DNA from 2 places in the Paeniglutamicibacter sp. ZC-3 genome. Region 2 is predicted to be linked to the other one. Evidence: riboswitches for the same ligand, from Rfam matches in the RefSeq annotation. Region 2 holds a riboswitch; the other holds the start of a gene.
What was found. Region 2 has a riboswitch for S-adenosylmethionine ahead of OIU93_RS09440 (ABC transporter ATP-binding protein). Riboswitches for the same ligand answer to the same signal wherever they lie in the genome.

Region 1 (3,202 bases), on a different contig from region 2:
GTCATCGACTACAAGGACGTAGCATTGCTGCGCAAGTTCATTTCCGATCGCGGAAAGATCCGTGCCCGTCGCGTTACCGGTGTTTCCGTACAGGAACAGCGCAAGATCGCACAGGCCATCAAGAACGCGCGTGAAGTAGCCTTGCTGCCTTACTCCGGCGCTGGCCGCGGCTAAGGAAGGTATACCAACATGGCAAAGCTCATTCTGACCCACGAAGTTACCGGCCTCGGTGCCGCAGGCGACATCGTTGAGGTGAAGGACGGTTACGCACGTAACTACCTTCTCCCGCGCGCCTTTGGCATCACCTGGACCAAGGGCGGTGAGAAGCAGGTTGAGTCGATCAAGGCCGCCCGTGCTGCTCGCGCCGTTGCTTCCCTGGAAGACGCCAAGGCACTTGCCGCTTCGCTTTCCGCCAAGCCGGTCAAGCTGACCGTCAAGGCCGGCGCTACCGGTCGCCTCTTCGGCACCGTGAAGACCGACGACATCGCCAAGGCTGTTGCAGCCGCCGGCGTTGGCGCGATCGACAAGCGCAACATCGAGATCAACGACCACATCAAGTCGACGGGTAACTACACCGCGACCGTGCGTCTGCACACCGATGTCTCCGCAACCGTTTCACTGCAGGTTGTTGCCGCAAAGAAGTAATTCCTTGTGCACCCGCCGTCTTGTGTGACGGCAAACCACTGTGGACCCCGCCCTCGGCGGGGTCCGCAGTGGTTTAAGGCCTCCTCTGGTGCATCGGGTCTGGCGCCGGGCGTTCCCGTCGAGTAGCTTGGCCAAATGGGGCAGTGCCCTCCTGGATGGACTGCCACGTCGAATCCCGGGAAAGGGTAGCCAAACAAGCGAGAAGGCGCGGTCATGAAGCTGGTATTAACGGAGTTTGTGAGTCTCGACGGGGTGTCGCAAGGCCCCGGGTCTCCCGAGGAAGACACCACCGACGGATTCACCCAGGGCGGATGGTTCGTCCCGCACATGGACGAGGCCTTTATCGAACAGGCCGCGCAATGGCTCGGCGAAGCGGACGGGCTGCTGCTTGGCCGCCGCACCTATGAGGCATTTGCCAGGGACTGGCCGCAAATCACCGACCCGGACGACCCCTTCACGGTGCTCATGAACTCCCTGCCCAAGTACGTGGCCTCGCAAACGCTTGGCGAGGGAACCTGGGATCCAACCATCGTCCTCTCCGGTGACGTGGCGGCCCGGGTTGCCGACCTCAAGGCGCGCCCCGGCAGGGAGCTGCAGATCCACGGGAGCGCCAGGCTTGCCGCTTCATTGCTCGCCGAGGGGCTGATTGACGAGCTGCGACTGGTGGTGGCGCCGGTGGTCCTTGGCCATGGAAGGCGACTCTTCCCGCAGGGAGGCGCACCCACAGGACTTCGGCTCTCCAGCACCACGAGCACCCCGGGCGGGCTTGCCATCCTGGTCTACGAACGCACCGGCGATGCGTCCTATGCGACTTATACGGGAGTTTCGGACCTCTCGTAGGTGGAAGAGGTGCCGGCCACCGCGTTTGTGGCACGTATGCCAACCATAATTCCGGGCTATGTCATCGTCTTCTTCGGCCCCAGAGCTGTCGTCCACGCGTTCGGGAACGAATGCGGGCGTCTCGGGCAACTTTGGTACCAACGAGGCAAATGATCGCACAATCTTCGATTCTTACTCTTCGTGACTTCGTATGTCGAAACAAACTTTGACGAGACGTAATTATTTCTTCTAACGTTAGTGAAGAATCAAGAGTGTCAACGCAAGGCCCTGGCCCGTTGGCCGGCAACCCTCTCACGGTAGTGGGGTGCTCCAGGTGATGATTCGGCCTACCGGAACCCCGGAGGCAAGTACCGCACACCTCGTTGGTTGGCGCGTGTGTAGCACGCACCGCGATGGTGGGCCGAAGCCGAAGGATTGAGCACCATGACACTCACCTCTGACCTCACCCCCGACACCCTGCGCAACGTCTTTGCCCAGCATCCATCCGGCATTGCCGCACTCTGCGCCATCGTTGACGGGCAACCGCAGGGAATCATTGCCTCGTCCTTTACGGTTGGCGTCTCCATGGATCCGCCGCTGGTGATGTTTGCTGTCCAGAACACCTCGAAGACCTGGCCGTTGGTGCGCACCAACGGGCGGATCGGGGTTTCAGTGCTCAGCGAAAAGAACGAGGGCGTGTGCCGGCAGATCGCCTCAAAGTCGGGGGACAGGTTCGCCGGGCTACGTCTTGATTCGACCGATGAGGGTGCGCTGTTCCTGCATGACGCCACCCTGTGGCTCGATTGCTCCGTCGAGCAAGAGGTTCCTGCAGGCGACCACCATGTGGTGCTGCTACGCGTGCACGGCCACCAGACGCACGACAACGCCCACTCACCGCTGGTGTTCCACGGTTCGGCATTCCGTCGCCTGGATGCAGAACAGCTGGTCTCCTAGGGAACCTGAAATGCGAGGGCTCAGCCTCCGTGGTACCGAATCCATGATTCGACGCCACGGGGACTGAGCCCTTTGCCTTTGCCAACACGTTTTACTAAGACGAGTGGTGCACCACGCCAGTCATGTACCGGTAGCCGTCACGGGCAAGCCGGGTGAGTACGTCCAGGTCGACGTCGGCAAGCTTGTTCACATAGAGGCACGATGCCCCGCGTTTGCACTTGCCCAATTTCTCCAATAGGGGGCCGGCGGTCGGTGCAATGGTCAGCCCGTAGAGGGCAAGGTTCGCCGCCCTCGGGGAGAAACCGATGGCGCTGGCATCCCCTTCGCGCCCCGATTCGTACTTGTAGTGGTAGCTTCCGAACCCAACGATTGTCGGACCCCACATAACCGCGGGCTCTCCGCTGACCTCTTCCATCATCCGGAGCAAGACCTCGGCATCTGCGCGCCTGGTCGGATGTGACACTGCCGATATGAATTGAGCCGGGTCAACGGCTGTCGGGGCGGTCTTGTTGGCGCTCATGCGCCCCAGTATGTCAGTCGTTGGTGATCTCCATCAATCCCCGCTATCCCCAGATCCGCGGGAAGTCCCGGCGTGTCTGTGGATAGCTTGTGGGTAACTATGAAATGGTCGCCAATCCAAGCCCGGAATCCCGGGGTTTTTGTGTGTATAACCGACTTTTCCGCGTGTGGAGGATGTGGATAAATACTTTGTATCCACAGGACCTGATCTACATAATGCCTAGTCAAATCGTTATTCTGAGGAGAAAATTGGTGTAATCCACAA
Region 2 (3,202 bases):
CCGCCACGGCGGCCAGGACGATGGAGTCGACGGCGAACGCGGTGCCCGAGATCTCGCCGACCAATTGGAGCACCTGGGGTTCCTCGCGCACCGGAACGCCCGTTCCGGTGCTGAAGCTTCGAGTGCGGGCCTGGACCGACGAGCGCACGTCATTGAGAACCGCGCGCGTGATTCCGGCTTGGACCCCCAGGAGCACCAGCTGGAAGATGGCGGATTCCGGGTCGTTGACCTGCTGTTCGTCGGGCAGGATCGTGTCCACCGGGACGTTCTCGAACGTGGTCGAGCCGGTGCCGGTGAGTTGCTGCCCGAATCCGTCCCAGTCGTCAAAGATCTTGACCCCGGAATGCTGCGTGGAGACCACCGCGATCTGGCGGCCGGCGCGGGCCGGATGCGCCACGGCGACGGCGACCCAATCGGCGTAGATCGTGCCGGTGCAATAGTATTTCTCGCCATTGAGGATCCAGCGTTCGCCCTGCTTGGCAATGGTCGTGTTGAGCGTGCCCAACCGGTTCCCGCCGCGCTCGGTGTAGGCGTTGCCGACGATCTGGCCGGCAACAATGCGCTCGATCCAACGGTGCCGCAAGGCATCGTCCTCAAGCAACAGCACGGATTCGACGAAGCCGATGTGTGAGCGCCACAGGTGCGCCACCTGTGAATCCGCCTCGGCGAGTTCGATCAAGAGGCGGAACAAGTCGGACACGCTTGCCCCATAGCCACCTGCTGCCACCGGGATGCGCAATGCCCCGAATCGCACCCGGTTCAGCCAACCGACAGGTTCAAAGGGGAGAGTCCGGTTGGCATCGCGCTCGCCGGCCCCGACCGCGATCTTGGCGAAGACCGGGCGGAAAATCGCAGCCAACTCGTCATAGTGACCGTTCAGTGGAACGCCCGGCGTGAGTTTGAGCAGGTGTCGGGCGGGGGTGTCGCCGGTGAATGCGTCGAGGTTGACGGCGCCAAAGATGTTCGGGTCCGCCTCGACGGCGTGCGCTAGTGCAAATGAATCGATAGCCATGAATTCTCTCCATCGGTCCTGGCGTGAGCACCTACCGCCCAATTAAGGGGAAGGGGTTGCTGCGGCGTCATGGAGCCAGATCTCTCGGCCGCTCTGGATGGTTGTTGGACATATTTCTACACGCCCCGGCGAAGCGGAGACAACCCGGTTCGTCACAAATGGCACGTGCGTCACAGGGCACAGCGGGCTTCCTGGCCCGCCGCGGCATCGGCTCAGTAGCGACCCAACGCCGATCCGACAACCATTTCTTCGACGAGACACCAGCCTTGGCGCGGAGGTCAGGCGACCCGGGGCCCCAGGTTCAGCCGGCCCGCCCGACAGCGGGTTCACGCGGCTGGACGCGTGATACGCGGGCCGGGAGGGCGGTCCCCCGCCGGCACTTTGGCGCTCGTGGAAAGAAGATGAAAATTCCCTATTTCATCAAATTTCATTCGATGGATTGCCGATTCTTTCCGGCTTGTCGAACGTTTCGTCACATTACGGCCGGCTTGCCTCCATGACGCCGGATCGACTTTGATGAAGGTAACAACCCATCCCGAGCGGCCGAGAGATCTGGCTCCATGACGCCGCAGCAACCACCTCGACCGAGGCCGGTGCTACCGCCAGGAACGATGGAGAGAACATGACTTCCACGCTTGACCACCCCACGCTTTCCCTACCGGCACGCGGCTCCAACCCGGCGCTTCGCGTGACGTTCAAAGGCGTTGGACGCAGCTTCGACGGTCGCAAAGTGTTGGGTGATGTCGACCTCGAGATCGCGGGCGGCGAAGTCGTGGCAATCCTTGGCCCTAGCGGTTGCGGCAAGTCCACGTTGCTTCGCTCGGTCTCCGGACTGGACCGACCCTCCACGGGCCAGGTCCTGATCGACGGCACCGCCGTCAACGGCCTGGACGCCCGATGCGCCGTGGCTTTCCAGGAACCGCGCTTGCTGCCGTGGCAATCCGTTGAAAAGAACGTGGCTTTGGGGCTTCCCCAGGGTACGGACCGTTCCATTGGCGCCACCCGCGTAGCCGAACTCCTGGAACTCGTCGAGTTGGATGCCCACAGCACCTTACGGCCGCGGGAAATTTCCGGCGGCATGGCCCAGCGCACCTCGCTTGCACGGGCACTGGCCCGACGCCCCGGAGTCCTGCTGCTGGATGAACCATTCGGCGCGCTGGATGCACTTACACGCCTGAAAATGCAGGACCTGCTGCTGGACATCCACGGCGCCTACCCGACGACCGTCTTGCTGGTCACCCACGACGTCGACGAGGCGCTCCAGTTGGCCGACCGCATCGTGGTGTTGGGTCGCCCGAACGGCGCCACCTCCGCCACCGTCACCCAGGTCCTCACGGTCCCCGGCGCACGTCCGCGCCACCGCAGCGATGAAGCCCTGGCCCGAATGCGCAGCTCGCTGCTGGCGTCGCTCGGCGTTGACGCGCACCGCCACTAGCACCGGCCCCCAATCACTTCCACTCCACTCGCTTCTTAGAACCAGCGCCGCACTGGCGTGCGGTCGAACACTCAAGGAAACCACTTATGAACCGCAAATTCTTCTCGCGTCGCGCGCTCATCGCCACCACCGCGCTGGCAACTGCCACCGCACTGCTGACCGGTTGCGCCGGCGAAGGCTCCGGCGGCGCCAGCGCCAACGAAGCCACGACGCTCAACATCGACTTCGCCACCTACAACCCGTTGAGCTTGGTGCTCAAGGAAAAGGGCTGGCTGGAAGCATCGCTGAAGGACCAGGGCGTCACCGTGAACTGGGTGCAGTCGGCCGGTTCCAACAAGGCCAACGAAGCGCTCCGCGCGGGCGCCATCGACGTGGGATCGACCGCGGGCTCCGCCGCCCTGCTGGCCCGCTCCAATGGTTCACCGATCAAGACCATCGACATCTACTCGCAGCCCGAGTGGGCTGCCCTTGTGGTCGCCAAGGACTCCCCCATCAAGGAGGTCTCCGACCTGAAGGGCAAATCCGTGGCTGCCACCAAGGGAACCGATCCTTACTTCTTCTTGCTGCAGGCCCTGGAACAGGCAGGGCTTGGTCCCGACGACGTGACGGTGGAAAACCTCCAGCACGCCGATGGGCGCGCTGCCTTGGAAAATGGCTCCGTGGACGCCTGGAGTGGACTGGACCCGATCATGGCCGGCGCCGAGGAAAACGGCGCCACGCTGATCTACCGCAACCTGGACTTCAACACCTACGGC

Region 1: it holds a riboswitch for S-adenosylmethionine, as region 2 does, so the genes downstream of both, OIU93_RS16355 (flavin reductase family protein) here and OIU93_RS09440 (ABC transporter ATP-binding protein) in region 2, are expected to answer to the same signal.

Annotation. Positions count from the first base shown of each region.
Region 1 is NZ_JAOYTG010000018.1:75,663-78,864, forward strand. It holds gene rpsR (30S ribosomal protein S18) at 1-174, shown strand, start outside; gene rplI (50S ribosomal protein L9) at 190-645, shown strand; gene OIU93_RS16350 (dihydrofolate reductase family protein) at 859-1,485, shown strand; SAM riboswitch class IV at 1,729-1,841, shown strand; gene OIU93_RS16355 (flavin reductase family protein) at 1,909-2,418, shown strand; gene OIU93_RS16360 (DUF1801 domain-containing protein) at 2,513-2,938, opposite strand.
Region 2 is NZ_JAOYTG010000007.1:19,345-22,546, reverse strand. It holds gene OIU93_RS09445 (acyl-CoA dehydrogenase family protein) at 1-1,012, opposite strand, end outside; SAM riboswitch class I at 1,019-1,116, opposite strand; SAM riboswitch class I at 1,540-1,630, shown strand; gene OIU93_RS09440 (ABC transporter ATP-binding protein) at 1,635-2,447, shown strand; gene OIU93_RS09435 (aliphatic sulfonate ABC transporter substrate-binding protein) at 2,534-3,202, shown strand, end outside.